2 linked regions of the Desulforapulum autotrophicum HRM2 genome follow. The protein of the gene in region 2 interacts with the protein of the main gene of each other region in a pairwise test. Links are inferred from orthologs where the notes say so. Each region holds a gene or a part of one and is shown on either strand. Other genes may lie near its edges. The genes, in order: secD and pheT.

Evidence for each region.
Region 1: the proteins of pheT (region 2) and secD interact in binary tests that used the Escherichia coli proteins (3 or more experiments, as listed by UniProt). The link is inferred for Desulforapulum autotrophicum HRM2 from one-to-one orthologs.

What each region holds. Positions count from the first base shown.
Region 1 is NC_012108.1:3,099,992-3,107,035, reverse strand. What follows is about bases 2,043-5,022. They hold secD (protein translocase subunit SecD), read right to left. Parts: upstream 4,332-5,022; coding sequence 2,754-4,331; downstream 2,043-2,753. Other genes in these bases: HRM2_RS13475 (hypothetical protein), read right to left, coding at 4,714-5,022; yajC (preprotein translocase subunit YajC), read right to left, coding at 4,355-4,702; secF (protein translocase subunit SecF), read right to left, coding at 2,043-2,736. Also shown: DNA-processing protein DprA, read right to left, coding at 1-995; tol-pal system protein YbgF, read right to left, coding at 1,007-1,702; more of secF, read right to left, coding at 1,702-2,042; more of HRM2_RS13475, read right to left, coding at 5,023-5,538; HRM2_RS13470 (Rne/Rng family ribonuclease), read right to left, coding at 5,598-7,044. UniProt on the Escherichia coli protein: Part of the Sec protein translocase complex. Interacts with the SecYEG preprotein conducting channel. SecDF uses the proton motive force (PMF) to complete protein translocation after the ATP-dependent function of SecA.
Region 2 is NC_012108.1:527,545-530,636, reverse strand. It holds pheT (phenylalanine--tRNA ligase subunit beta), read right to left. Parts: upstream 2,723-3,092; coding sequence 278-2,722; downstream 1-277. Other genes in the region: pheS (phenylalanine--tRNA ligase subunit alpha), read right to left, coding at 2,724-3,092.

The sequences.
Region 1 (7,044 bases), 2.6 Mb from region 2 along the record:
ATGTGCAGCGGATAGGGCTCAAGAATGGTCACAATGGCCAGTTCAACCCTGGTGAGTTCTTTTTTGTTTTCATTTTTGCCCCTTGGTTTGGTCAATGGGTCAAGGGGTTCGGTATGGACCATGTGGTGCAGTTCCTGGATGACGTCCCTGTGGGTCTCAACAAGGGTTGCACCCGCGCGTATCAGGGCGTGGGTGCCATGGCTTCGATGGGAATTGATGCTTCCAGGAACGGCAAACACCTCCCTTGAAAAGTCTGCAGCAAGCCTTGCCGTAATCAATGATCCACTCTTGTTGGCAGCTTCCACAACAATGGTTCCTGTTGATATTCCGGCAATGAGCCTGTTTCTGATGGGAAAATTTCTGGGCTCGGGTCTGGTGTCTGGTGAAAATTCTGAAATAACAACTCCTGTTTGGCAGATTGCTTGAAAAAGCGATTGGTTCTCCCTGGGATAGATCCAGTTAAGGCCGCTTCCAAGGATGGCCATGGTTTTGCCCTTTGCGGCAAGTGCTCCATGGTGGGCAGCCGTGTCAATGCCCCTTGCCATGCCGCTCACCACCTGGAATCCCAGTACTGCAAGGTCATATCCAAGCCGGTAGGCTGATTCAAGTCCGTAGGCGGTTGCATTCCTTGATCCTACAATGGAAATGCAGGGCAGGTCCGCATTAAGTTCGCCCTGAAAGGTAAAAAAGGGCGGCGGGTCGGCAATTTCCCTTAACAGCGGCGGATAGGTCGGGTCGTTCATGGTCACGACCCGGATCTTTCCACGAAGGACGGTTGCAAGTGCAATTTCTGCCTTTTTTTTGACTGTGCAGTGGACGATGCCCGTGATGGCCTTTTGTGACATTCCCCGTATGGTTTTAAGCTCTGCTGCTTTTGCTGCAAGGATATTTTCCGGTGTTTTGAATCGATTGATAAGGCGCTTGTACAGATGATTGCCAATCCCGGGGATTGATTTTACGATAAACCAAGGCAGATAATTGTCATTTGTGATCATTGGCTTGCAGCTTACTGAAAGGCTTTAAGTTTTTGTTCTGCCTTTTCTCCGGCCGGTGTAAACGGGTATCCCCTTACCACAAGTTTGAGATAGTGGTGTGCCCTGTCCGCATCATCAAGGCTGAGATAGGCATAGGCTGTTTTTAGAAGTGCGTCAGGAACTTTTCCTCCCTTTGGGTAAAGCGTGACAACATCCTTGAACGTATTGATGGCCTCTTGAAAATTTCCCAGGGAGTAGTGGCACTCACCAAGCCAGTAAAGGGCGTTGTCTGCAAGTTCTGAATTGGGATATCTGGTCAAAAATTCCCTGAACAGCCGGGCTGCTTCGTGGAAATTTTCCTCAAGGACCAGGCTTCGGGCACTGTTGTATAAAAGAATGGGCTCCCCATACACGGGGTGGGGATTATTTTTTTGGGGAAATTCTATATCCCTGGGGGATGGCGTCACTGGCCGTTCATGGTCAGCGGTGCCGTGGTCCGGAGTATCAAGGGTTGTGATCCTGGGTTCAAGACGCTCAAGGGCCGAGAGTCGATGGTCAAGATTCTCAAGCTTGGACTGAATTTCTTCCAAATGCGTATTTGTATCGTCGGGCAACACCGTCTTGTGGGCCGCCGGCCCGACGGGCTTTGACTTCATTGTGCATGAGGCGAGCATCACTCCTGAAAACAGGAGTGATGCCGCAAGGAACGCTGTGGACTTATACCCCATCAGGCTCGTTTGCTCCATGCCAGAAGGATGGGGCTTGCAACAAATATGGACGAGTAGGTGCCGATGATTATCCCGACGATCATGGAGAAGGCAAAATCATGGATGATTTCTCCGCCAAGAAAGTAGAGGGAAAAGAGAACGATCAGGGTTGTCAGAGAGGTGAGTGTGGTTCGGCTCAGAGTTTCGTTGATGCTTCGGTTGATGATGGTTTCCAGGGGTACTTTGTGTAACTGTTTTGTGTTTTCCCGGATTCGGTCAAATACGATGATGGTATCGTTCAACGAGTACCCGATGATGGTCAGAAGGGCGGCAATAATGGACAATGAAAATTCAAGATTCAGAATTGAAAAAAGACCCACAGTAATGGTTACATCATGTATCAGTGCCACAATGGCACCCATGGCGTATTTGAGTTCAAGGACCCAGAACAGTACCAGGGTAACCGCAAGGGCAGCGGTTATGAGAACCACCATGTTGCTCCAGCTGAAGAGTGACAAAAAGTATACAGCTGTCATGAGAGCGCCTGCCATGACCCCCGAAAGCATCCACTTCATCTCAAATCTTCCCGAGATGTAGATGGTGATGAAGAGCAGGGAGTAGAACACGGCTAACAGGGCTTTTTTCCTGAGGTCCTTGCCCACCTGTGGACCAACCATCTCCACCCGTCGGATTTCAGGTGTCATGCCTGTGGATGCTTTCAGGGCATCTGATATGGACTGTGAAAATCCTTCACCTGTCATCGCAGGCATGCTTGTCCGGATGAGGAACTCGTTGTCATTTATTTCTCCGAAGTTCTGGACAGACGAGTTCTCAAGTCCTACCTGGCTGAGGCCGGTCCGAATATCCTTGGTGGACGGCAGGTCTGAAAATTTCACCTGAACAAGGGTGCCGCCTGAGAAGTCAATGCCGTAGTTAGGGCCATTGTGGATAATAAGGGACACGATGCTGATGGCTATCAGGGCAAAGGAGAAGATGAAGCCCACGCGCCTCCGGCCCGTAATGTTTAAATTAATGTCGTTGCTTATAAACTGCATTGAATTGCAAGCTCCTTTTAAATACTTAAGGTGGACACCTTTTTTCCAGATATGAAAAAATCAAAGCAACTCTTTGACAGCACAAGGGCTGTAAAAAGACTTGCAACAATGCCAAGGCCCAGGGTGACTGCAAATCCCTTGATCGGTCCTGTTCCAAACTGGAAGAGAACCACGGCAACGATAAGGGTGGTCACGTTGGCATCAAGCACCGTAAGGGTGGCCCTTTCAAAGCCAGCCTTGACTGAAGCCGCAGGTGTCTTTCCAGAAAAGAGCTCTTCCCTGATTCGTTCAAAAATGATGACGTTGGCGTCAACCGCCATTCCAATGGTCAGAATAATACCTGCAATTCCCGGAAGGGTCAGGGTGGCCTGGAATGCGGCAAGTCCCCCGCCTATGAGAATGATGTTCATGATAAGGGCAAAGTCTGCTATAAGGCCGGAGCCCTTGTAATAGATGGCCATGAAAATAATGACCAGGAGACCGCCGACAATCATGGAAACAATGCCCATGCGAATGGAGTCTGCCCCAAGGGTGGGTCCGACGGTGCGTTCTTCAAGGATTTTTACAGGGGCGGGCAGGGCACCGGCCCTGAGGGCAATGGCAAGATCTCTTGCCTCTTCAGTGGTGAAATTTCCCGTTATACGCGCCTTTCCCCCCGCAATCCTGTCCTGGATCACCGGGGCCGAATAAACGGTCTTGTCAAGGACGATTGCCAGACGTTTTTTGATGTTTTCCCCTGTGATACGTTCAAAGAGTCTGGCCCCTTTTCGATCAAACTCGATGCCCACATAGGGCTCGTTGTACTGGGAATCAATCATCACCCGGGCGTCGGTCAGGGAACTGCCGTCAAGGAGTACCCGATTCTTGATGAGAAAGGGGGTCTTTATTGTCTGGCCGGTCTGGGGATTTGTCTTCACCTGGTAAAGGATACTGTCTCCCGGAGGTGGCGTGCCCTTGAGGGCTGATGCCACATCACCCGTTTCATCAACAAGCTGGAAGTTGAGCCTTGCAGTTCTACCGATGAGATCCTTTGCCCGCTGGGTATCTGTGACGCCTGGGAGTTGTACCAGGATTCGGTTTTCACCCTGGATTCTGATGTCAGGCTCGCTTACGCCAAATTCGTCAATTCGGTTTCTGATGGTCTCAAGGGCCTGCTCAGTGGCCATCTTACGGATGGATTCCTGCTCCTTGTCCGGCAGTTTCAGGACCATGGTGGTCGCCTCTCCCTGCTTTTGTGTGGAGTTGATCATCAGGGTATTAAAATTTTCGGAAAGGATCTTGTTGAAGCCGTCAATGTTCTCCTTACCCGAAAGGACCGCCGTGATGGTGTTGCCGGCATTCAATGAAATGCCACTGTGCTTGACATCCCCGTCCCGCAGTTCTTTTTTCAGTTCGTGAATAGTTCGTTCAAGGGTCGTTTCAACGGCTTTTTCGCTTTGAACTTCAAGAACAAGGTTCATTCCGCCCTGGAGGTCAAGGCCCAGGTTGATCTTCTTGTGGGGCCAGCAGTCCGGACAGACGGTGGGAAGAAGATATACCAGTGCTATAGCCAGTATTGACGTGATCAGGGTTCCTCTCCATGTAAGTATCTTCAATCTGATTGCTCCTGGAATTTGGTTTATTTATCTGTTTTTTTATCTTTTTTACGGGGGGTTGACCCTTGCAGTGCCGTTCCCACATTGCCTCGATTAATCTTGATCTTAACGTTGTCCGAGATCTCAAGGTTGATGGTGGTCTCATCAAGGGAGACGATGGTGCCGTGTATGCCACCCGAGGTGATGACCCTGTCCCCTTTTTTAAGGCTGTTGATCATGTTCTGGTGCTCTTTGGCTTTTTTCTGCTGGGGTCTGATGAGCAGAAAATAGAAAATTACGAACATGAGTATCAGGGGTACAAACGCTGTAAATCCACCTGCCTGACCACCCTGTGCTCCTGACTGTCCCATTGCAAATGCTGTATTTATCAAAAAAAACCTCCTTAGTTCATAGCCTTTTTATCGGGCTGTTGTGCGGGAATCCAGATGGCCTCGCCATCGAACCGGATTCGATCCACATTGTCATAGTCTATCTCTTGTAAAAGAGAAAATACTTCTGTCATGTTATAAACAACAATTTTGCTCAGGGGTTCCAGAAGGTTGATGTCCTTTGCAACGTCCTCATCAAGGATGTTGTAAATGGTTACAATGGTTTCTGAAAATTTGAGTAGCTTTCCTATGCCTGAGCTGAGCCCACCGTTCCTTGGTTCATCTGCCTTGTTTGAGATGGGTACTCCCCGAGCTTTGTAGTAATCCTGAAGAATTCCAAAGTGGATATTCCAGATGTTGTCTCCCTTCCGGACAACATGGATGCCGTATTCGGAAGTCGACTCAGGAACAACTGCTCCAGATGCCTCTATGGTCTCCCCAACGACCCGGTTCTTTGTGAGGAGACTCTTTTTGAGAATGTCCTTCATGTATACGATGGTTCTGCCGACCTTGAAGGCTTCGTCTGACCCCACAATCATATCAAGGCTCTTGCCAATGCCAAGCTCCTGTTTTCTCCTGTCCATCATCCGTGTGAGTTCGTTTGCCTTTTCAAGTTTGGAGAAGTCAATTTCCGGGAGTTGTTCAATGGTGCCACTTACCACTGAAGGACCATTCCCCGATTGAACGGGGCTTGGGGTAACCTGTGTTGCCATGGTTGACTCTTTTTTCTCCGGCATTAGTCTGTCCCCGACCCAGAGCATCAGTCCGAGAACTGCAAATAAAGCAATAATCAAGACGTAAAACCATTTTGCCCTGTTTCTTTTCAGTGCTCGAGGCATGACTCCTCCTTGATAAATCAGGTCGCGACTGTTTCAGATACACAAAACTGAAATGTATGTCAAGCGTCACATACGATTCTACTCTCCCCTAAAAGCAAAGAATCATCACTTTCAATCACCAGGGTGACGTTGCGTTTTGCCTCAATATTTACGAGTTCTTCCCTTTTTTTGTTGAGAAGGTAAGAGGCCACTTTTTCAGGCACCAATGCCTTTACCGTTTTATTCTCTGCCTTTATGGTTTCAAGGCTTAGTTTTCTTAACAAGGCATGGCCCAGGGTTTCAGTGTTGGGTACAAGGCCCCTTCCCTTGCAGTGCTTACAGGTTTCAAAACTGCCAAAGGTGATGGCCGATCTGATCTTTTGCCGGGACATCTCAACCAGACCAAAGGCTGATATTCCGCCAACCTTGGTCTTGGCCTTGTCGGATTTTAAAAATCTTTTCAGGGTTTTGGTGACCTCAGCCTTGTGTTTTTTTTCTTTCATGTCGATGAAGTCAATTACAATTAAACCGCCCATATCCCGGAGTCTCAACTGTCTCGCCACCTCTTCGGCTGCCTCGATATTGGTGTGAAAGGCAGTCTGTTCAATGTTTTTTCGTCCGGTGGATTTTCCTGAATTGACATCAATTGCGACAAGTGCCTCGGTCTGGTCGATCACAATGGCACCGCCTGACTTTAGCAGGGCCTTTGTTTCAAAAATCGATGCAATCTGTTCTTCGATCTGGTATTTAGTGAAGATCGGTTTCTCACCTTTGTACGGTTTGACGATCTTTTCTTGTTTTGGGGCAATGACTTTCATGAAGTCCTTTACCTCTTTATATACGTCTGGATCATCAATGAGAATTTCTGTTATATCTGCGGTAAAGTAGTCCCTGAGGGATCGAACGGCAAGGTTTTGTTCTTTGTAAAGCAGAGAGGGTGTGGGCTCATTAACCGCCTTTTTGTTGATTTCCTTCCAGGCCCGCATGAGGTAGCGGGTGTCGTTGGTCAACATGGTCTTTGTGGCATCCAGGCCGGCTGTTCTCACGATAAGTCCGAACCCTTCGGGGAGTTTTAATTTCTCGGTGATCTCCTTGAGACGTCTTCGTTCTGCCTCATCATCGATCTGTCTTGAAACCCCGCGGGTGGAGCTTCCCGGCATGAACACAGACAGTCGTCCGGGCAGGGATATGAAGGTGGTGAGCATTGCACCTTTGTGCATGATCGGGTCCTTGGTGACCTGAACAATGAGCTCCTGCCCCTTTTTGACAAGTTTGGAAAAGCTTCTGTCTCCAGAGTCATTGTCCAGAAAATAGTCGCTGTGGATTTCCTGCTTTTGCAAAAAACCATTTTTTTCCGTACCGTAATCGACAAAAACCGCCTGAAGACTTGGCTCTACACGGGTGATGACCCCCTTGTAAATATTGCCCTGGGTCACTTTCCTGGCGGCTGTCTCAATATGAAATCCTTCCAGTTTATTGTCTTTGATTTGAACGATTCTGCACTCGTCAGAATCCAGGGCGTTGATA
Region 2 (3,092 bases):
CCTGATGCAAACCAACTCTTAAGTCCTTACCCGATCTTAAACACATGATCTTACGTTAAAAGGCTTGGATCTAAAAACTCATCAATTAAATAAAATGGAACGTAAAGGTTAGTCCTTCATCTGCCCAAAAGTATTACCAAATCATCAATGGAGCGGGCAACGAGGTTCGAACTCGCGACCCCAAGCTTGGGAAGCTTGTACTCTACCAACTGAGCTATACCCGCATATTAATTTTGTGAGCCTAACATAAAGCCGTGCCCATGTCAACCAAAAACCATCAGGATGGGAGGTCTGCCTTGAAGGTCTCAATCAAATGCTTTGAAATACGTTCGTGCAGTCCCTTGATTTTTTTCTCCTTTAAGGTCTTGTCCAACGACCGGTACACAACCCTCAAGGAAATAGACCGTTTGCCCTCAGCAAGTGGTTTGCCCGCATAGACATCAAACAAAAATGCATCTTCAACAAGAGATTCTTTCTGAACAAAAGCGGCTGCCTCATCCATGATATCTGCGGCTGCCAGATCCCCATCAATAATCAAGGTGATATCCCTTGAAATGGCCGGAAACTTTGGCAGCGGTTTTGAAACAATGGCTTCCGGCGCTGAAACAAGAAGTCCTTCCAGGTCCAGCTCAAAGACAAATGCCGTCTGCTTAAGCCCGAAATTCTTTAAAACATCCGGAGCGACCTCACCCACAACCCCGAGCAAGCGACCGTTTGCTTCGATACAGGCACCGTTACCCACCCTCAAATACGGCTGGTCCTGCCGGGTTGCCCGACTAAAACGAACCCCTTTGATTCCCAGGTCCGACAACAAACCTTCAACAACCCCTTTGATGTCAAAGAAGTCGACTTCGACGGCTTTGGCGTGCCAGGAAGGAACAACCCTTGATCCGGTCAAAATAGCAGACAGGCACTCAACCTCCCGGGGCTGAACCCCGTGGCCCTCTGCAATAAAGGTGTTTCCCACTTCAAAAAGGCGCAGGGTCTCGACCTGCTGGGCATGGTTACGCCGCATATTTTCAAAAAGCCAGGGCAAAAGGGTTGAGCGCATGACAGCCATTTCTTCAGAGATGGGATTAAGAAGACGTTCAACCGAACGCCTTGAATCGTTTTCATCAAGTTTGAGGCGATCTACAGATTCTGCACTGGTAAAACTATAGTTGACCGCTTCACTGAAACCAAACCCAACCATGCAATCCCTGACCTTTTCCCGGAAGGCTATCCTAGGAGACAACTGACGGCCTGAAGGAGCTACGGCTGGAAAGCTGGTTTGAATATTGTCATATCCCCAGAGCCTTGCCACCTCCTCGGAAAGATCCTCGGGCCTTGTGACATCAACCCTGAAAGATGGAACCGCAACGGATAGAACACCCTCGGCCTGATCCTCAACCCTGAATTCTACGGATTCAAGCAGCGTCTTGATCTGATCGGTACCAAGGTCCGTCCCCAACCGCCGGTTGAGCTGCTCAACGTTCAGTGAAATCTGGACAGGGGAACTTTTCAGGGGGTTTACATCAATGACACCCTTGGCCAAGGCACCCCCTGAAACAGCCGCCATGAGCACTGCAGCCCGCTCAAGCACTGCCCGGGTGGCAACGGGATCCACACCCCTTTCAAACCTGTGGGAGGCGTCGGTGGCAATGCCTGTACGCTTGGCGGTCTTGCGTATGGATACAGGATTAAAATAGGCGCTCTCCAGCAGAACACGGGTGGTTGTCGGCAGAATCTCAGAATTTTGTCCACCCATAACACCTGCCAGGGCCACGGGGGCCTCTCCATCGCAAATCATCAGCATGTCAGGTTCAAGGGTGTGTTCCTTGCCGTCCAGGGTGGTGAATTTTGATGACCCTCCTGCCGCCCTCACCTCTATGCGACCCTGGGCCAGGAAATCGAAATCAAAGGCATGGAGGGGTTGCCCGGTCTCCATCATCACGTAGTTGGTAACATCCACAACATTATTGATAGGGGTCAGGCCCACAGCTTCAAGACGCTGCTGAAGCCAGAAGGGAGAAGGACCCACGGTAACATCAACCAGAAGTGCGGCACAATAGCGGGGACAGAGCTCAGGATCAAGGATATCAACCCGCACCAGATCGTCAATGGAAACAGAAGCCGGTTTACTTTCATCTGTTACGGGAAGAATTGTCCCAGGAACATTCAAACGAACAGGCGGATCCTGGAATGCTGCAGCCTCCCTGGCCACACCAATCACACTGAGACAGTCGGGCCTGTTGGGCGTAAGATCAATCTCGAACACGGCATCGGCAAGGGCCAGGGCATCAACCAGGGGTGTTCCCGGTTCCAGGGAAGCGTCAAGGTCCATCAACCCGGATGCGTCCGAGTCCAGCCTGAGTTCGGATGCGCTACAGAGCATGCCTTCGGAAACCTCTCCCCTGAGCTTGCCCTTCTTGATTTTAAAATCACCCGGCAGAACAGCACCGACCATGGCACAGGGAACAACCATCCCCTCCCGGACGTTGGGCGCACCACAAACAATGTTCAACAAAGTATCACCCACATTGACCCGGCAACAGTGGAGATGATCGGACCCGGGATGCTCTATGACCGCTTCAACCCTGGCCACGACAACCCTGTCAAGGTAATCAAATCTACTGACGACCGACTCAACCTCAAGGCCTGCCATTGTGAGCTTTGCAGCCATTTCTTCAGGCGCAGATTCAATTGCCGCATATTCCTTTAACCAGCTTAAACTGACTTTCATATTAAAACTGCCTTAAAAAGCGCATATCGTTTTCAAAAAATTTTCTGAGATCGTCAATCCCGTATTTCAGCATTGCAAGACGCTCGATCCCCATTCCAAAGGCAAACCCCGTATAAACACTGGTATCATAACCCACGTTTTCAAACACAGCAGGATGAACCATTCCAGCCCCAAGGACCTCAAGCCAGCCGGTCCAGGAACAGATGCGGCAGCCCTTACCCTTGCACATGACACAGCGGATGTCCACCTCGGCGCTTGGCTCGGTAAACGGAAAGAAGCTGGGCCTGAACCTGAGGGAAGTCTCCTTGTCAAAAATCTGATGAATCAGGGTTGAAAGCGTCCCCTTGAGGTCGCCAAACGAAATGTTTTT